3 regions of the Ruegeria sp. AH7 genome follow, and region 1 is predicted to be linked to each of the others. Evidence: riboswitches for the same ligand, from Rfam matches in the RefSeq annotation. Region 1 holds a riboswitch; each other region holds the start of a gene.
What was found. A riboswitch is a leader RNA that binds a small molecule or an ion and turns the genes downstream of it on or off. The one in region 1 is predicted to bind cobalamin.
Positions count from the first base shown of each region.

Region 2: linked by a shared signal. The riboswitch ahead of ACR0JX_RS14940 (hypothetical protein) and the one ahead of ACR0JX_RS18575 (energy-coupling factor ABC transporter permease) in region 1 are both predicted to bind cobalamin.
Region 3: linked by a shared signal. The riboswitch ahead of ACR0JX_RS11955 (DUF1636 family protein) and the one ahead of ACR0JX_RS18575 (energy-coupling factor ABC transporter permease) in region 1 are both predicted to bind cobalamin.

Region 1 covers NZ_JBQFYF010000009.1:110,377-117,115, reverse strand. Annotated here, with positions in the region: gene ilvD (dihydroxy-acid dehydratase) at 1-1,297, opposite strand, end outside; gene ACR0JX_RS18585 (helix-turn-helix domain-containing protein) at 1,404-1,964, shown strand; gene ACR0JX_RS18580 (CBU_0592 family membrane protein) at 1,964-2,233, shown strand; gene ACR0JX_RS18575 (energy-coupling factor ABC transporter permease) at 2,249-2,926, opposite strand; cobalamin riboswitch at 2,982-3,195, opposite strand; gene sseA (3-mercaptopyruvate sulfurtransferase) at 3,339-4,193, shown strand; gene ACR0JX_RS18565 (amino acid aminotransferase) at 4,193-5,377, shown strand; gene ACR0JX_RS18560 (aspartate/glutamate racemase family protein) at 5,456-6,145, opposite strand; gene ACR0JX_RS18555 (ammonium transporter) at 6,281-6,739, opposite strand, start outside.
Region 2 covers NZ_JBQFYF010000006.1:82,129-88,867, forward strand. Annotated here, with positions in the region: gene ACR0JX_RS14920 (phosphate ABC transporter substrate-binding/OmpA family protein) at 1-614, shown strand, start outside; gene ACR0JX_RS14925 (serine/threonine protein kinase) at 716-2,557, shown strand; gene ACR0JX_RS14930 (PP2C family protein-serine/threonine phosphatase) at 2,638-3,456, shown strand; gene ACR0JX_RS14935 (HD domain-containing protein) at 3,649-4,269, opposite strand; gene ACR0JX_RS14940 (hypothetical protein) at 4,460-4,771, opposite strand; cobalamin riboswitch at 4,899-5,104, opposite strand; gene speB (agmatinase) at 5,275-6,237, shown strand; gene ACR0JX_RS14950 (tyrosinase family protein) at 6,349-6,739, shown strand, end outside.
Region 3 covers NZ_JBQFYF010000004.1:306,267-313,005, forward strand. Annotated here, with positions in the region: gene ACR0JX_RS11935 (LacI family DNA-binding transcriptional regulator) at 1-33, shown strand, start outside; gene ACR0JX_RS11940 (FecCD family ABC transporter permease) at 35-1,045, opposite strand; gene ACR0JX_RS11945 (ABC transporter substrate-binding protein) at 1,047-2,000, opposite strand; gene ACR0JX_RS11950 (ABC transporter ATP-binding protein) at 2,013-2,789, opposite strand; gene ACR0JX_RS11955 (DUF1636 family protein) at 2,786-3,142, opposite strand; cobalamin riboswitch at 3,241-3,457, opposite strand; gene ACR0JX_RS11960 (D-lyxose/D-mannose family sugar isomerase) at 3,516-4,181, opposite strand; gene ACR0JX_RS11965 (carbohydrate kinase family protein) at 4,201-5,127, opposite strand; gene ACR0JX_RS11970 (glucokinase) at 5,162-6,121, opposite strand; partial or broken gene ACR0JX_RS11975 (GH1 family beta-glucosidase) at 6,185-6,739, opposite strand, start outside.

The sequences.
Region 1 (6,739 bases):
CGCGGGCGATATTGCCGAACAGAACGGCCAGACCGCCATCTTGCGAAAACGCATGTTCCTTGGACCGGATCACACCGCCTTCGCGGTCGGTGTCCAGTTCCTTGTACCGGTTCGACTGGCTGAACGCCTGCGTGGTGCGTACACCGCCCGGGGCTGCCTTGAACAGGTCCTGCGCCGCCGGGTTGTTGGCAACCTTGATGTCCCAATTGGCAATTGCTTCGCCCATGGTCGGCGTGTGAACAGTGCTGCAGTGGTTGTGGAACAACCCAGCGCGGCTGAGTTCACCGAGGATCGAGAAGATGCCACCGGCGCGGTGGACGTCCTCCATATGCACATTCTCGGTGTTCGGTGCGACTTTGCACAGGCACGGCACCTTACGGCTTAACCGGTCCATGTCGGACATGGTGAAATCGACGCCGCCTTCGTGGGCGATTGCCAGCAGATGCAGGACCGTGTTGGTCGATCCACCCATGGCGATATCCAGGCTCATGGCGTTCTCGAACGCATCAAACGTTGCGATCTCGCGTGGTAGGAAGCCTTTTTCGTCCAGATCGTAGTGCCGCTTGGTGATCTCGACGATCCGGCGACCCGCTTCAAGGAACAGCTGTTTGCGGTCCGCATGAGTGGCGAGGGTGGAGCCATTGCCTGGCAGTGCCAAACCCAGTGCCTCGGCCAGACAATTCATTGAGTTCGCCGTGAACATGCCCGAGCACGAGCCGCAAGTGGGGCAGGCGTTTTCCTCGATATGCTGAACCTGCTCGTCGGTGAACCGGTCGTCAGCGGCGGCGACCATGGCATCTACAAGGTCGATCTTCTTGGCATCCAGATCAGCGATGTCGATTTTACCAGCCTCCATCGGCCCGCCCGAGACAAAGATCGCTGGAACGTTCAGACGCATCGCAGCCATCAACATGCCTGGCGTGATCTTGTCACAGTTCGAGATACAGACCATCGCATCGGCGCAATGGGCGTTGACCATGTATTCCACCGAATCCGCGATTACTTCGCGCGAGGGTAAGGAATAGAGCATCCCGTCGTGGCCCATGGCGATGCCGTCATCCACCGCGATGGTGTTGAATTCCTTGGCAACACCGCCAGCCTTTTCAACCTCTCGCGCGACCATCTGGCCCAAATCCTTCAGGTGGACGTGACCCGGCACGAATTGAGTGAAGGAGTTGACAATGGCGATGATCGGCTTGCCGAAATCATCGTCCTGCATACCGGTGGCACGCCACAGGCCGCGGGCACCGGCCATGTTGCGGCCGTGGGTAGAGGTTCTGGATCGGTACATTGGCATGATGCTGTTTCCCTTTTGCCCCGGTTGCGATATGCGGGGAATGTGCGTTATAGCGCACGTACCATATGTGCGCTATAACGCACAAGAGGATTCGAAAGACAACGGCATGGCTCCGGACGAAATAACACTGAAACTAAGGGATGTGCGGGCCGCTTCGGGGTTGAGCCTGTCGAAAGTTGCCGAAATCACCGGTGTCAGCAAAGCGATGCTAGGTCAGATCGAACGCGGCGAATCAAGCCCGACGATCGCCACGCTCTGGAAGATTGCCAAAGGATTTCAGCTGCCGCTCAGCGCGTTGATCGACACCGTGAATGGTGATCCGTCGGTTTTTCAAACCGTTACCTTTCCCGGCAGTATCGAGGTCAAGATCGTTTTCCCCTTTGATCCGGCCTTGGGGGCAGAGACATTTCACGTCAACCTCGACCCGAACCAAAGCCATGAGTCCCCTGCCCATGCCGCTGGTGTGACCGAGGAGGTCTTTGTGCTCAGCGGCACGCTGGACATTCTGAAAGGTGAGGCTTGGGTGTCTTTGCAAACGGGGCAGGGACTTCGATTTGCAGCGGATGTCCCGCACGGATATCGCGCAGGTGCTGAAGGGGCGGCGTTTTTGAACATGCATCACTATGCGCAACAGCCGGATGTTCAGGAAAACGGCAAGGTTCATTGATGAGTGAGTTTTTCAACAGTCTGACCATCGTGGACGCCATCGGTTCCTTCGGGGCTCTGATCGTGGTTGCCGCCTATTTCGCCACGCAGATGCGGTACATGAATTCCGAAGATCTGGCTTTTCCCGTGGTGAACCTGCTGGGGTCTGTTTTGATCGTCTATTCACTGCTTCAGAACTTCAATCTGGCGTCGATGTTGATTGAAGGCTTCTGGATCATCATCAGCGTGATCGGAATCATTCAGCATTTCAGGTTGCGCCGCGCAGGGTAGCGCGGCGCAAAAGGGCTATGCAGCGTTATGGAGGCGGGGTGTAAACAGCCCAATCCGACCCAGATCCCGCATGGATTTTGCTGCGGCCAACACGGCCAAATCAGCCAGTGGTTCTATCAGGATAACCAGGAGGTACGCACCGCCAAAGCTGACAACGGCGGCGAGGTTTTCTGCACCAAATCCCTGGCCATAAAAGGCCCAGAACGCCACCCAGACGACGACACCGCCCTGATAGGCCGTCGACAGCGCAAGTGCCTGAGAATACTTCAGATCAATATAGGCCGTATTCGGCGCAATGATGCGGTTGGCCAAGGCCTGCAAGGCAAACAACGGTAACAGCAGCGTTGTCATGTTCATCCCGAACTGAGGCAGGTCGAAAGGCGCCAGGAAAAACCCCTGAATAAACAAGCCCGCGATCAGGCCGATGGCGGCAGGGGCCGCACCGAACAACAAAAACAGGGTCGATCCCAGAATGAAGTGAACTTCCGACACCCCGACCGGGAAGTGTGGCAACACCTCAAAGAAGGTAAAAACCAGCCCGGTGGTCAGGGCTGAGCGAATGGCGAGGCTGGCAAGGCCGCTGCTTTTCAGGCTGTCCCATGCCAGTTTAGCGGTATAGAGCCCTGCGCCAGTTGCGGTGGCGTAGCTCAAGACAAGTTTGGCGCCATTTACGACGCCCGGTTCGATATGCATAGTTTGGTCTCCTTCCCGTCACACCCGACGGCAGAAAGGTTTAAAAATTGGGCTTTCGCCCGGTTTGCACATGGCAGGTCTCCTGACTTGCGGATTGGCTTCGATCCCGGCCTTCCCAACCGATTGCTTCGGTCAGTGGCCATGATGGGGCGAAACTCCGCTTACAGTTGCGGGGGCAGTTCCGGAATTGACAGGTACTGTCGCACCGGATTCCCTTTTCATTCTTCAGGGGGAATTCCCCTTTGGAAACCATGTCAGGCAGGTGTCTGGTACGGCGTGCCGCCTGTCAAGCAGGCAAACGTGTATGTTTGGAAAAAATTGTCAGTGTGCCGGGGGGTGCAGGCGTTGGCATGGCTTGCACGTTTGGCCGCTCGGATATAGGGAAACTCAGACTCGCTTAGGGGAGGCTTTGATGCAAGACGATCCGAAAACCCTGGTATCTACCGAATGGCTGGCCGCGCATATCAAGGACCCGGATCTGCGGATTCTGGACGGGTCGTGGTACCTGCCTGCGCAGAATCGCGATGCCAAGGCGGAATATGACGCGGGCCACATCCCCGGCGCGCGCTTCTTCGATATTGATGACATTTCGGACCACCGCTCGGACCTGCCGCATATGGCGCCGCCGGTCGAGAAGTTCATGTCACGCCTGCGGGCGATCGGCGTGGGCGATGGTCATCAGGTGGTCGTCTATGACGGGGCCGGGCTGATGTCGGCCGCGCGGGTCTGGTGGCTGTTCCGTCTGATGGGGCAAGAGAATATCGCCGTTCTGGACGGGGGTTTGCCGAAATGGCAGGCCGAAGGGCGAGAGTTCGAAGATCTGCCCCCTGTGATCCGGGATCGCCATATGACCGTCCGGGTACAGAACCATCTGGTACGCGACGTAACACAGGTGTCCGCCGCCGCCAAACTGGCTGATCATGAGATCATCGATGCCCGTGCCGCCGCCCGCTTTGCCGGAACCGAGGCTGAACCGCGCGAAGGGCTGCGATCGGGCCACATACCAGGCTCGCGCAACGTGCCCTTTGGCAGCCTGCTAAATAGTGACGGCACGATGAAGTCGCCCGATGCGTGCCGCGCCGTGTTTGAGGCCGCAGGCGTGGATCTGACTAAACCGGCGATCACCTCGTGCGGTTCAGGCGTGACCGCTGCAATCCTAAGCCTTGCGCTTGAACGCATGGGCAAAAAAGACCACGCGCTTTATGACGGCTCCTGGGCTGAATGGGGTGCCTTCCCAACCCTGCCCGTCGCAACCGGAGAGATCTGATGTTCGAGAACCTCAAACCGCAGCCCGCCGACAAAATCCTGGCGCTGATGCAGATGTACCGCGAAGACCCGCGTGATCAGAAGATCGACCTGGGTGTCGGCGTCTACAAGAATGCCGAAGGTGTTACCCCGGTAATGCGTGCGGTCAAAGCCGCTGAAAAGCGCATTCTGGAGGAGCAGGAAAGCAAAGCCTATACCGGTCTGGCAGGTGATCCGGCCTATGCCGATGCGATGATCGGGCTGATCCTTGGCGATACGGTGCCGCGTACCAAAATTGCCGCCGTTGCGACACCGGGCGGGACGGGTGCCTGCCGTCAAGCGTTCGAGATGATCCGCATGGCCAATCCTGAGGCGCGCGTGTTTGTATCGAACCCGACATGGCCAAACCACCTGTCGATCCTGAGCTACTTGGGTATCGAGGCGGTTCCGTATCGCTATTTTGACGGCGAAACCCGCGGCGTCGATTTCGACGGTATGATCGAGGACCTGAAAACTGCCAAGGCGGGCGACGTGGTTCTGCTGCATGGTTGCTGCCATAACCCGACCGGCGCAAACTTGAACCCCGTGCAGTGGCAAGAGGTGGTGAACCTGATCAACGAGCTTGGGCTGGTTGCCATGATCGACATCGCCTATCAGGGTTTCGGCGACGGTCTTGAGGAAGACGCGCAGGCAACCCGTCTGGTGGCATCGTCGGTCAAGCGCTGCCTGATCGCGGCGTCATGTTCCAAGAATTTCGGCGTGTACCGCGAGCGTACCGGCCTGCTGATGGCAATCAGCGATGAAGCGGCGCAGACCGCGCTGAACCAGAGCACGCTGGCCTTCCTGAACCGCCAGAACTACTCGTTTCCGCCGGACCATGGCGCACGGGTCGTGACCACCATCCTGAACGACGACGCCTTGCGCGCAGATTGGGCCGCTGAGCTGGAGGAGGTGCGCCTTTCGATGCTGGGGCTGCGTCAGCAACTGGCCGACGAGTTGCAGAGGCTGACCGGATCAGACCGGTTCGGCTTTGTCGCCCAGCACCGCGGTATGTTCTCACGCCTCGGCGCGGCCCCCGAACTGGTCGAGCAACTGCGCAACGATCATGGCATATACATGGTGGGGGACAGCCGCCTGAACATCGCAGGTCTGAACGCGACGACCGTTCCGATCTTGGCACAGGCGATTGTCGACGTCGGGGTCTAATACTCGCACTTGTTACCAAAGGCCGCGTCATTCGCGCGGCCTTTTTCGTTTCAATTACAAATTCTGCCGATCCGGGCGTCAGGATAAAGCCATGTCCAACGCGGCTTGGCAGTGAATATGTGTGGTGTCGAACACCGGGTAGGGCACGTTTTCTGCGTTCAGTAACATGCCCACTTCAGTGCAGCCGAGAATGAGGCAATCCGCACCCGCGTCGTGTAACCGCTGCGCAATCCCGACATAGTCCGAGAGGCTTTGTTCCTTGACGATGTCCTTGCACAGTTCTTCATAGATTATGCGATGTGTTGTCTGTTGGTCTTCAAGGGTTGGCAGAACGGGGGCCAACCCAGCCGCGCGCAGGCGATCCGTGTAAAACGTCTGCTGCATGGTGAAAGCTGTTGCCATCAAACCGGGCGATTGGAGCCCGACATCTTGAATGGCGTGTGCCGTTGCATCGGCAATATGCAGCAACGGAATCGAAACGCCCGCCATCGATTGCTGGGCCAGTTTGTGCATTGTGTTGGTCGCGAGAATGATGAAATCAGCCCCGCCGCGTTCCAAAGCCAATGCCTCTTGGTTTAAAATGTGCCCGGCAGAGTCCCAATCCCCCCGGACCTGCAGGGTTTCGATTTCCGCAAAATCCAGTGAGCGGATGAGCAACTGGGGTGAGTGCAGACCCCCAAGACGATCTCGGGTCAAGTCGCATAGGATACGGTAGTAAATCCGCGTCGAAGCGGCGGACATGCCCCCGAGAATGCCGATTGTTTTCACGATATGCTCCGAAACTTACGCCGCTTGATCCTATCTGAAGTGCCGCCATCGGATGATCTCGTCAAGAAATCGTAGTGTACCCAGAACAAAAAAACCGGGCGCGAACGCCCGGTTTTGCAGTGTATATCTCAGGTCCTAGCCTTTGGAGAATTCCGGATAGGCTTCCATACCCAGTTCTGCCATGTCGAGGCCGTTGATCTCGTCCTCTTCGCTTACGCGGATGCCCATTACAGCTTTCAGGATGGACCACACGATCAGAGCGCCGACGAAGGTGAACACACCGTACGCGACGATACCGGTCAGCTGAGTAACCAAGCTGGCCTCGCCGTAGAAGATCACAGCGATGGTGCCCCAGATGCCTGCGAACAGGTGAACAGGAATGGCACCAACAACGTCGTCGATCTTGAACTTGTCCAGCATCGGAACCGCGAAGACCACGATGATGCCGCCAACTGCACCGATCCATAGCGAGCCGAACAGGGTCGGAGCCAGAGGCTCAGCGGTGATCGAGACCAGACCGGCTAGCGCGCCGTTCAGCACCATGGTCAGGTCAGGCTTCTTGTACATAACCTGGGTCAGGATCAGGGCAGCAAC
Region 2 (6,739 bases), on a different contig from region 1:
TGACCGTCTACAACGGCAGCGATCTTTCGGGTGTGGGTACGGCATTGGTCGAATTTCTGGACAGCCCAAGAATAGATGGGTTTGTGTCCAAATCCGGTATCACCAGCCTTTCGGTTATCGCTCAGAGTGAAGACGAGAAGTTTGCCAGACTAAAATCAGACGTTGCCGAGATGACAGTCTCGGCCAATGCGTCCGAACTCCGCTCGTATGTGAGTGACAAGCTGACAACCACACGTCTGTCGACAACATTCCGCTTCTCGCCTGGATCTTCGTTTCTGGACAACAAGGCGAAACGGGATATCGAACGGATTGCCGAATACATCCGCGATGTCGAACCCCACAAAATCGTCTTGGCGGGATTTGCGGATGCTGGCGGCAGCTACGGAAAGAACCGTCAGCTCTCGCTGGCCCGCGCCAATCAGGTCCTGAGGGAGCTTTCATCAAGCATGGAAGCCAACGGTCCCGTTAACACAGTGATCGAAGTACGCGGTTATGGGGAAATGGCCCCTGTTGCATGCAATACCAACCCAGTGGGTCGCGCAAAGAACCGCCGTGTCGAAGTCTGGAGTGAAGTGAGCAGCCCTGATGCGGAGATACGCGCATGGGGTGGATAATGAAAAGAACTGCGGTTTCTGAGGTCAGTTTCCCTCAAGCTTCGGTCGCAAAAAAAGCACGGGCGCGTCTGCATCCGGCTACAGCAAGGTAAGTGTTTCTTATGGTACAATCAGCCCACACAAACGATCAGTTCCCGGACGAGCTTGCTCCGGGTACCAAATTGCTGTCCGGTCAATACACGATCATGCGGTTTCTCAACAGCGGTGGCTTTGGCATCACCTACCTTGCCAAGGACAGCCTTGAGCGCACGATCGTAATCAAGGAATGCTTCCCCGAGGCGATCTGCCGTCGCAGCCAGACCGCGGTTCGCCCGCGGTCCCAGTCGCATACATCCTCGTACGAAGCGCTGGTGAAATCCTTTGAAAAAGAAGCGCGCAATCAGTCAAAACTTGTGCATCCCAACATTGCCGGTGTCCACCAGGTGTTCAGAGACAATGAGACCGCCTATATGGCGATCGACTTCATCGAGGGCAAAGATCTTCTGGACACGATCGAAGAACGTAAGACGATACCGCCCGAAGAGGTTGAACAGCTGTTACGCACCACGCTGGAAGCCGTCGGTTTTATTCATAGCGAAGGCATGCTGCACCGGGACATCTCGCCAGATAACATCCTGATCAACCAAGACGGCGAACCGATGATTATTGATTTCGGTGCCGCCCGTGAGAGCGCCGCCAAATCTGACCGCGCAATGTCGATGCTGAGGGTCGTAAAGGAAGGGTATTCGCCGCAAGAGTTTTATCTGCAAGGCGCGGAACAGGATCAATCCAGCGATCTTTATGCGCTGGCGGCTACGTTTTACCATGTGATCAAAGGGGCTGCCCCGCAGGACAGCCAGACCCGGTTGGCGGCTTTGGCTCAGAATGGCAAAGATTGCTACGAGCCACTTGAGGGTGCGGTCGAGGGTTATCCTGTCAGTTTCTTGCGAGCGATTGATCGTGCCCTGAGTATCCCGCCTGAAGACAGGTTCCAATCTGTTCAGGAATGGCAGGATGCGATTGAAGAAAGGATGCCGATCGAAGCGAAGCCCGAACCGGTCGCTGCGGTCGACTTCAACGATAAGGTCGCGGTCAACAGCAAAGCGCCGCGCAAACGCTCAAACTCTATGCTGATGATCGCGCTGATCGTCGCCGGAGTAATCGGTGGAGCAGGGTACTATTTCAGCCAGGGTGGTGAAGTGGATAAGGATGTGGTCGCGATTGCTGCTACCCAGCAGGCGGCTCCGCAACCAGCCACCGATGAAGAGCCTGAAAGCAGCGGCGCGACGGTGCAGGAATCGGAACCGGAACCCCGGCCTGTAGTCGCAGAGCCAGCGGTGGAGAGTGTTGCTTCGGAACCAGCGACGACAGATTCAAACTGGATAGCGTGGACTGGTCCCGCTGTGGATCTACCGTTTGCAACCGTTACAACATCGCAGCCGCAGGGCAGGTTCTCGATGGTATCGCTGGTGCGATCTGACCTTGATCAGGCGACAACGGATTGGTTGAAATCCGGCACGATCATCTATTCCGTAAATGGTCATTTGGTGGTGGATGACAACTCGATCATGCGCGCAATCCAATCACGTGAGGCTAATCCCGAAAGTGGCGAGATTCTCGTGGATATGCGGGTCAGAACCGAAGAAGATAGCCCGGTTTCTGAAAAGAACCTGACCCTTCAAACGGGTAAGGTGGTTGAGCTCACAAATGGAGTTCAGTTCATTACGGTCACCAACGGCAATGGGAAATGGATCAGTAAGGTATTGCGCGCTCCGGCTTCGGCCAAATCAGTTCGCGTGGGCGATATTGTCGTATCAGAAACCGCTTCGCAAATTTCCGTCGAGGGTGAGAACGGTATTACTCAGTTGTTCGAAGAGCTTAGCAATACAGGTGCAGAGCTTGCGTTGTTGACCATCGCGCGGAATGGTGAACTTCAATCGGTGGATCTGCCACTTACGCATTAATGCTTTGGCGGCTTTTATAGTTAAGAGCCGCCTACATTGCCTTGAAGGAAATTCAAGTGTCTCATTCTGAAAGATCTCTGATGCAAGTTCACGAGCCCAGATTTCAACAGGCGGAGGAACGCCAGCGTGAAGTCTTCGATATTTCAACCGTGCTTAACCAGGGTGCTCGTGAATATCAGGAAGATGCCATTCTTTCTGAAAAGCCGATCGGATCTGAGTTAGGGTTCGTGGTTCTGGCAGATGGTATGGGTGGCCACGCGGCAGGGGATGTTGCCTCTAACCTGATCGTTTGTGAGGTGATGAAAGGTTGGTTGGCCGCCGGGCTGAACAAAGACTCATCAAATTCGGAAGTCGTCGCATTCTTGCATGACAGTGCCGAGCGCGCGAACAAGCAGATTTTCGAAGCCAGCCGCAACGATCTGAATGTAAAGGGAATGGGAGCGACTCTTCTCATACTGATCTGCATCGAAGATCGCGCGTTTTGGTTTTCCGTCGGGGACTCGCCACTCTATCTCTGGCGGTCTGGCGAGCTAATACAGCTGAACGAGGATCATTCAATGGCGCCTCAAATCGATATGATGGCGAAACTTGGCATGTTGGATCCCGATTTGGCCCGAAATCACCCCGATAGAAACATGCTTACGTCTGTCATACATGGTGGCGACATCGCGAAGATCGATTGCCCTTCAGACCCGTTTAAGCTTCTGCCAGATGATGTTCTCATTGCAGCTTCGGATGGGCTTCAGTTTCTAGAAGACAAGGACATTCAAGAGGTTGTTACGCGCAATCATGAAGTGAGTTGCGACGCTATTGCGGATAAGTTGATCAGAGCCTTGATTGGCCTTGATGATCCAGATCAGGACAACATAGCTTTCTCTGTTGCAAAGGTTTGTTCTTAGGCGTTGATAGCTGGCGTCGAACTGATGTCGCGGGGCGTCTGTATTTATTACAAACTGGCTTGTCACAACTGAATTCTGCGATTCTTGTAGTGCTGATTGGCCCGCTTTTGTGCTCAACGAGTATCAAATCACCTCTACCAACTCCGCATGTTTGAACAAAGCAGGCCGTGATTTGACTAGATCGAATACATCCTACGCCCATCGCATTTCAGCAACGGCGTCATCGGTGAGCGGAACCCGGACGCCAGGTTGAACAACAGCCGGATCATAGGGTGTGCGATCAAACACCTCACGCACCATATCTGCAAAGAAAGACAGTGGTTTGCTGGGATAAGCGGGGTCAAAGCTCGATTGATCCCAACGTTCGCAGAACTCGGCACAGTCATCGAAATAGATGCTATCACGATGAGCTTGGCGTTTTTCGGGGTTCGCGCCTACGTGCTGTCCGAAGTAAACAAGCTGAAAATCCCCATGGGTGTGCACGCACCACGTGACCTGTTCGCGCAGGAAGGGTTTGAGGATTGAGGCCGCATATTCATCGTGATTATGCGGCGCATAGATGTCACCGATATCATGCAGCAAGGCGCCAACGATCCAGTCTATGTCTGCCCCGTCAAACCAGGCGCGGGTTGCTGACTGCACCGAATGGCCAAGACGTGTGACTTGATAGCCGGACAGGCTTTTGTCGAGCCGCTCCATCGCTTCCAGCAAACGATCTGCCGTTCCTTTGCAGTACTCACGCTCCAGAGTATCGAGGAAGGTGTAATCCTCTTTGTCCCCGTCCTTCATCTGCGTGAATTTCACCTGGTCCATAGCATGTCCTTTGGCGTTTACGTGTGGGTCAGCGGGCGCAAGCAAGCATGCAATTCTGGACTATCCACGCAAACACCGGACTCGGCAAATGAAACCTGTTGTGCCGGTAAAATTTGTAGTCGCCGGAGGTGGGTATTCGATTGCGTTTAAGAGCCTAAAGATGTGCGATGATCCCGCAGCCTGTTCTATGTCACAGCGGCATGCGAAAAGATCGGCGGGCTTGTGCACCCCCGCGCCTTTCACGTTTTGGCATGGCAAGTGGCAAAGGTCTGAACGGCTGTTCCAGCGAAGTCAAAAGCAAGTCGCAGAACGCTGCAACGGCAGGTGAGTGATCTTTAAATGGTGCAGCTGTTTCGTAAGCATGCCTCGCAGCTACTTCATAGCAGGCATTGCCAGGAACACCCGCGATCCATTGCATATAGCCAAGCTGTCCCATCTGACGTGCTTCATCCGCAGGCATGGGGCCTGTATCGAGTTGAATAATCGTCCGTTCCAATAACATCGCGCCCTCCGCGCAAAAGGGAGGAGTGTGGCTGGTCACGGTGATGTGCCGGGGACGCTTGGTCCTTCGGTCGTCTCTGCCGTTCCCAAGGCACCCCGCCCGGGTTCAAGTTGACTGCGGCGCATGGCATCACACACCGTAGATGGCAGGTCTCCTGACTTGCGGGTCAACGCTTTCCCGTTCCTTCCCGAACCCTAGGGCTCAGTGGTTTCCAACGGGGTCGCTCGCCGCTTACAGTTGCGGGGGCAGTCACGGAATTGGGTATGAACCCGCACCGTGTTCCCTTTTCAGCCGACTCGAACCGAGCCGGACACCATCGCTTTCACTGTCTCATACGCGATTCACTATGTCCACTGGGTTTGGCGCAATCTGACAACGCCGAAAATGTCCGCCAAAGCTGAAATGGCAGTGAGTTCAATCCATGCAAAAGGCTTTACAGGGCGTGGCATTCGGGTGCCTTAATGTTCGCAAATGTTGAAGATCTGAACAGAAAGAACCCTCATATGTCGAACCATGGCTACGAGTCCGGCCGATTGAACCTGCCTTTCGTTGGTATCTGTACCTTTGGCAAGTATCCCTATGTCGAGGATTGGGACGCGATTGACGCCGACGTTGCGGTTCTTGGCGCCCCGTTTGATTTTGGCTGTCAATGGCGGTCCGGGGCGCGGATGGGGCCACGCGCGATCCGTGAGGCGTCGACGCTGTTCTCATTCGGCCATGCTGGCGCTTATGACCACGAAGATGATGTCACCTATCTGGATCCGGCCAAAGTAACCATTGTTGATATCGGCGATGCAGACATCGTGCATACCGACACAATGAAAAGCCATGCAAATATCGAGTTTGGGGTGCGCAAAATACTGGAGGCGGGGGCGCTACCGGTCGTCTTGGGCGGCGATCATTCGATCAATATCCCCTGCATCAATGCCTTTGATGATCAAGAACTAATTCATGTGGTGCAAATCGACGCGCACCTGGATTTTGTCGATGAACGGCATGGGGTGCGCTATGGCCACGGAAACCCAATGCGCCGTGCCGCCGAAAAACCCTATGTCACCGGCCTCAGTCAGATCGGCATTCGCAATGTGTCGTCCACCGCTAAGGATGGCTATGCGGATGCCCGCGCCATGGGATCAGACATCCAATCTGTCCGGCAATTCCGCAAAATGGGGGTCGATGGGATGCTGGCCCGCATTCCAGAAGGCGCGCGGTATTATGTGACTATAGACATTGATGCCTTCGACCCATCCATCGCCCCAGGTACAGGTACACCAAGCCACGGCGGATTCATTTACTACGAAGTGCTAGAGCTCATGGCAGGTCTGGCCAAGCGGGGCGACATTGTCGGACTCGATCTTGTTGAAGTCGCACCGGATTATGACGCCACCAGCTCCACCCAAATCCTGGCGGCCCAGTTGCTAATGAACATCATTGGGCGCGTGCTGCATGAAAAAGAGCAGCGTTAGATCTGCCAATCGTCATCTAGTTGTGCCGAGCGTTTGAGCGTGCCACCGCCATCGGCGATGGTTTTATGCTATACTGGGCGCATTGAAGCACTCCTTAAGGGGGATTTTTAGATGACAACGATTGCCAAACTGAACTTTCTAAGAAAACAAGCCGGGTTGCCGCTGATCCGTTTCGACCTGATCAGATTGCGCGAGGAGGATATTCAGGACCTGCGCGACGCCTATGCTGCGATGTACGAAATCTCGGACATCGCGATGGGTGATCGGCGCGGATATTTCGCTCTGGCGCGTGGGCATGGTTATGATCAAGACCTTTGCCATGACGATGACCGCACGTTTCTGACCTGGCACCGGTCCTACGTTTATTCCTTCGAAAAAGCGCTCAACAGCGCGCTGCAGTGGAAGCGCGGGGATGACGAACTAGAACTTACGCTTCCCTATTGGGATTGGACCCAGTTTGCCACGGCGACACATGCCTCGAACGGGCTGCCCAAAGTGGTGG
Region 3 (6,739 bases), on a different contig from region 1:
GATCCGTTTTTCGTCCCGCGTGGAACGCATTAGGTCAAACGTTTCGCGCCGATTTGAACAGGTACAGGAATACGAAAAGCGACCCGATCGATGTGGTCACGATGCCGACTGGTAACTCCTGAGGGGCCAGCAACAGTCGGGACACAATGTCAGAGGCGGTCAGCAGGATGGCCCCCACAATGGCCGAGGTGATCAACAGGTTGCGATGGAGCGTTCCCGCTATTCCACGCGCGATATGAGGGACCATCAGACCGACAAAACCGATGACACCCGCGACTGACACGAAGCTTGCCGTGGCGAGGGCTGCAACAAAGAACATACGAAAGCGCAGGCCCTGCACCGGGATACCCAACGTGGCGGCGGTGAAATCTCCGGTCAGAAGGGCGTCAAGCCAGCGGCTGCGATAGAGTGCATAGCCCAGGATCAGGGCCAGCCCGATCAAGACCAGTGGAAACGTCTCCCACCGGGCAAGGCCCAGTCCGCCCAGCATCCAGAAGATCACCGAATGGGCGGCGCGGTTGTCTCCGGAAAAGATCAGATAGTTGGTGATGGCGGAGAACAGGAAAGACACGGCAAGCCCCGCCAGGATCAGTTTTTCCGGTGCACTTGTGCGCAACCCCTGGACCAAGGCCAGCACGATGCCTGATGCGATCAGGCCGCCGCAAAACGCAGCCAGCGGTAGGGTCCATATGCCCAGCACATCGCCGGTGACCGTGATGACCAGAACAGCGCCCGCAGCCGCGCCCGACGAGAGACCGAATAGAAACGGATCTGCCAAGTCGTTGCGCGTGGTGGTTTGCAGAACCACCCCAACGACACCAAGCCCTGCACCGATGACAGCGGCGAACAGCGCACGCGGCAGGCGCAGATCAAACACGATCCGATGCAGCGGTGACATCTCGCCTTCTGACAGACCTGTGCCCAGGCCGATGGCAGCAATGACATCCGACACTGGGATCGGGGTTGTACCGTAGACTGTCGACAGCAGCAAAAGGGCGGTCAAAACGACCGCCCCCAGCACAACTATCCGGCCCGTATGGACCATATCAGTTGGTCGCCGTCGGGTGCATCGCATCCGCCATCTTCTGGATCGCATCGATGTTCGCCGGTCCGGGCGTCAGCTCTTCGTAGTGCAGGCCGATCCAACGTTCGTTCTTTACCGCATCGGTTTGGGACATCACTGGATGCTCTTGCAGAAACTTGAACGTGTCCTCTGCCCCGTTGCCGGTCTGATAGTCAAGCAGCACTAGAAATTCCGGGTTCGATGCAGCAACCGCTTCCCACGAGGTGCGGCCCCAGCTGGTATCCATGTCATGGGTGACGTTTTCGCCGCCAGCCGCTGCGATCATCGCATCGGGGATGGCGAATTTGCCAGCGGTAAAGGGCGCATCTGCCGGGCCGTCCAGTAAGAATACACGGGGTTTGGCCAGATCGGCGGTCTTGGCTTCGATGGCAGACAGCTGTTCTTTCCAGCCTGCTACCAGTTCCTCGGCCTTTTCCTCGACATGCATGACCTGACCCAGACGCAGCACATCGTTGAACAGCAGGTCCATGCTGGCCTCAGGGCGGTCCTTGTCTAGATGCACGCAGCTTTCGGTCAGGATCATTGTCTTGATGCCGAACGGGGCCAGAGTGTCCGGGGTCACGTCGCCGCCGGGCTTCATGCCATAATACCAGCCCGCGAAGAACAGATCGGGCTCGGCCGCAACCAGGTTTTCGACGGTTGGGTATTTCGGCGCCAGTTCCGGGATGTCACCGCGCAGCTTATCGAAATCAGGGCTGGTCTTATACCAACCTGTGATACCGGTCAGGCCAACGATGTGTTCTTGCAGGCCCAGCGCAAAGGCCATGTCTGTCATGTTCATGTCATGCACAACCAGCCGTTCCGGCTTGGCGTCGAACACCAGCGGTTCGCCGCAATTGTCCACGGTTACTTCATGGGCCGCCGCGCCGCTGGCCAAGCCGGTGATCATCAAAGCTGACCAAATTTTCTGTTTCATCAATGTCTCCTGTTAAGATGAAAGCGTTCGTTTTCGGATATCCAGCGCCGGGATCACGCGCCCTTCGTGCTGGAAGCACAGGTAGTCAACACCAAACGTGTCGCGCACATGATCCGGCGTTAGTATCTGGTCGACTGGCCCAAAGCCCGTCATGCGTGTGGATTTCATCAGCGCGACATGGCTGGCGAATTCCGGGATCATGACAAGGTCATGCACGATCATCACCACCGTCACGCCCAGCTCGGCCACCAGCGACAGCATGTGCCCCTTGGCATCAGGGTCCAGATGATTGGTGGGCTCGTCCAGAAACAAAAGCGAGGGGTTCTGCGCCAATGCACGCGCGATATGAGCGCGTTGGCGTTCGCCGCCCGAGAGCCGCTGCATCGGCTTATCCGCCAGATGGGTTAGCTCGGTCGTGCGCAGAACGCGCGCAAGGTCCATCTTGTGGTCTTCTGTCGAGCGGTCGCTTTGAATGGGAATCTGACCCAGCGCAACGTAGTCGCGCAGCTTTAGGCGGCCATCGGGCAGTTCCTGCTGACCAACAACCGCAATGGTCCTGGCGCGTTCCTGCGCAGACAGGCTGCGCAGGCTTTGACCGTTGATCCGTACGTCCCCCAGCGCCAGACGTTCGACCCCACAGAGCAGGTTCAGCAGCGTTGTTTTACCGGCACCGTTCGGACCGGCGATGGCAAGTATGGCACCTTCTTCCAAAGAGAACGAGACGTCTTGCAGCAACACATCGCCATTCAGGGCGTAGTATTCCAGATTCTCTGCGACCAGAAAGCTCATGCCTTACCCGCCTTTGGAAGACGGGGCAGACGCGCCAGTGTTTTGAATAGCAAGGCGGGGGGGCGATCCGTTGCGCTGGTCCAGCCGCTCTCGCTGTCGCGGTACTGATGGGCGAAGGCGGCGATTGCATTCAGATCGGCGGTACTTTGAATATCGCCAAACAGGTATTGCGCCTTGCCTTCGGCTTGCAGACCGATGGCCATGGGACGTTCGCATCCTGCCATGCATGGGATCAGTCGCGTAGCGAACCCGTCGGGTAGCAACGCGTCCAGCAGACTTTGGGCGGCGCTGGCCTCGATCTCACCCTGACAGGTCGAGCAGATCAGCACAAAATGATCAGCCGCGCGATGCATGGCCATCCTCAACGCGCAGAATGCCCGTGTCGAAAGTGCCAGTCCCGATAGGACGCATATGTGCCATCAATCCTCCTTCCAGGACGCCCCGTCCCGGGTTGGTTTCACAGGTGATGGCAGGTCTCCTGACTTGCGGGTCGTTGCTTGGCCAACCTTCCCGGCCTGTTCGGGCCAGTGGTGATTTGGCGTCGCTCTCCGCTTACAGTTGCGGGGGCAGTTACGGACTTGGCCTGTTCCGATATTCCGGGGGCCGCACCGTATTCCCATTTTCATCCCGCACCCAAAGCTGCGGGAACCATCACAGGTCAGCTATTCTGGACAAGACACGCTTGTCAAGCAATCGCTGAGAGGCTCGGGTCAATCTCGGGGTAGATCAGTAATCCGCAACCAGCAGGAACTCGGCCTCGGTATCTTCTTCGATCGTGGCAAAGCGGGGGATGGGTTGTTCGAACACGTTATCGGTGCGGTCGTCGTTTACGGTTGAGACCTCGCCGATCAGGCAATCCCCGCGCTCGGCCCAGAAGGCGTGCCAGATTCCGGGCATAAGGGTTACACTTTCGCCGGGTTTCAGGCGCAGCAATTCGCCCGGAGTGATGGTGATATCGCATCCGTCGCTGGGCACCACAACCGGTGTGTCGCGGTCTACGCTGCCATCGGGGTTCGAGGCATAGATCTCCATCACCAGATCGCCGCCGCCCCGGTTGATGATATCCTCGGCTTTGACGATATGACGATGCATCGGCGACAGCTGCTTGTCGCGCGAGATCAGCAGTTTTTCTGCATAAAGCATCCCACGACCCTGGCTCAGATCGTTCTCATCCCCATTGCGCAGGGTGAACAGGAACAGGCCAAGCTCATCAAATTTGCCTTGCCCGTAGTCGGTGATGTCCCATCCCAGTCCCCGGGCGCGGATCGTGTCGGCCTTGGCGCTGCGCATCTGATCCGGAGACCAGTCGGCAAAGGGGGGCAGGATGAAACCGAAAGACTGGATAAAGGCCTGTGCATCGGTCTTGATGTGGTTGATGTCGGAACGTTTCATGTGACTTCCCTTTTTGGGACTAGAGCTCGTGCGCCCAGGGCGGGTTGGCCCCGGCACGCGATACGGTGACTGCTGCAACATCTGAACCCAACGCTAAAGCTGCACGCAGGCTTTCTTTTGTCAGATCGCGCAGCCCGGCTTTGGTCAGATATCCGGAACGGTGAAGTTCCGCCAGCACGCCAGCGTTGAACGTATCGCCCGCCCCCACCGTATCGACAACCTGAACCGCTTTAACCGGTATCGTGGTTTCCGAGCCATCGCGTAGATAACCCGAAGCCCCCTGGCTCCCACGTGTAACAATCACAACCGCGGGACCGGCTTGCAGCAACAAAGGCACTTTCTCGGCATGGGTTTCGGGCCCCGGAATGATCCAGTCCAGATCTTCATCCGAGACTTTGAGGATATCGGTCTGCGCAATCATGGCATTCAAACGGGTGCGGTATCTGGTCTGATCCTGGATAAACCCCGGTCGGATGTTGGGGTCCAACATCACCGCTCGATCCGTCCCGTGATGGCTTAGCAAGGCAGCATAAGCATCGGCGCAGGGTTCGCAGGCAAGACTGATACCGCCTAGATACAGGGTCGAGATGGCGGGCAGTTGGTCGGGCATATCCTCGGGCTGAAGCATGCGCCCGGCAGTGTTCTCGTCAACGAAGTTGTACGATGCATGACCATCGACCAGTTTCACAAACGCCAAAGTGGTTGGGCGGTCGCTGGTGATCACATGGGAGGTATCCACATGGCTCGCTTTCAGCGTATCCGCCAATTGTTCACCAAACATATCGGACGACAGGCCGGTCAACATGCCAACAGGCGCGCCCAATCTCCCCAACGCGATCGCCGTGTTGAAAATTGCACCTCCAGAATGGGGTACATACCCTTGGGCACCCGAGACTGTAGGCTCGGTGATCATATCGATCAGCGCTTCTCCGCAGCACAGGATCATCCCGCGTTCCTTCATTGAGAATTGTCAGGCGGTTCTACCGCATGAGGGCATTTTTGCAGAAGTTGTTAGCGCCAACAATGCCAAATTCGACCTGTTCTGAGACATAGAGATCCATTCCACGCCGCAGCTCGCTGAACCGGCCACCATTGTTGAAGGCATCCAGAAAACTGTCTCCGAACAGCCAGCGGTTTTTTTCCGCCACGCCACCGACCAGAAAGACGCCGCCAATTGGCATCAATGTGACAGCCATATCCCCTAGCAAAGCGCCCAGATGCGTTGTGAACAGAGATGCGGTTTGAACCGCGTGCGGATCAGTGCCGGATCGCGCATCCTGCAGGATATCCCGCGCCGGGCGCGCGGAGATATTGGTTTGACCCGCCGCGATTGCTACTGCTCGGTACAAGATCGGTAATCCGGTGCCGCTGAGGAACATCTCAGCTTCCAAACTCAGGCTGTCGCCAAAGAAGCATTCGGGTGCAATACGCCGGGCCGCGTCAAAGATATCAACCTCATCCCGGTGGCGCGGCGCAAGGCCGACATGGCCTCCTTCGCCCGAGACGGTGTGATAATGCCCTTCGGAATACAGCAACGCCCCGACGCCCAGCCCAGTTCCGGGTCCGACCACCAGCCGCGTGCCGAGTGGCGGCGTGGGCGCCCCCTGCAAGACGGTAACATCATCGGACGTAACCTCGGCCACCGACCATGCAGCGGCGGTGAAGTCGTTGATGACATAAGTGTGCCGGGCACCGGTGGCTTCGGCCAGCTCAGCCTCGGACAAGTCCAGATTTGCGTTTGTGAGTTGAATCACGCCAGCCTGAACCGGGCCTGCACCTGCGGCAACAACTGCCTGAGGATCAGTTCCGACGTCATCTCGCAAACTGTGAAATGCGTTAAGTAAGTCGGACAAGGAGCCGGTTGGATGTTTGCGCAATTCTGTTAGCGCACCGTTCTCGACAACCCCAAGCCGGGTATTGGTGCCACCGATATCGGCCACCAGGTTCCAATGCTCGTGGACTGCCCCTGCTGGCTGCGCGAGCGGCAGGGCAACAGGGTTCCCTTTGGCCAGCGCGGCTTTTAGGGCGAGATATGAGGCTTTAGGCTTACGCTCCAGCGTCTCGAAATCCACGTCGACCAGACCGAACCGCTTTTCATACCCAAAGGCCCATTCGTAGTTGTCGAGCAGAGACCAGGCAAAATAGCCTTTGACTGGGGCGCCCTGATCCAATGCATCCTGAACGGCCGCAAGATGCTGGTTTAGGTAGTCGATCCGATCATCGTCCTGATCCCGTTTAGGACTTGCCATGCCGTTTTCGGTCACAAATAGGGGAAGGTCGCCAGTGTATTCCTGCGCCGTTCGGGTCAAAAAGCGGGTGAGGGCGGCTGGTTCGATCTCCCATTCCATTTGGGTTTTGGGCAAAGCTCCGGGAACCTCTTTCAGGCTGGGCCAGGCGGTATCAGACGGGGCAATCAGCTTGCGGGTGTAATAGTTCAGCCCACACCAATCGACGGGTGCGCCTATGGTGTCAAAGTCGTCCTGCCAGCCCGTGGGCAAATGAGGCGCGAGCCCCTCCAGAACATTCGCTGGATAAGCTTTCTTGAACGCACCGCCCAG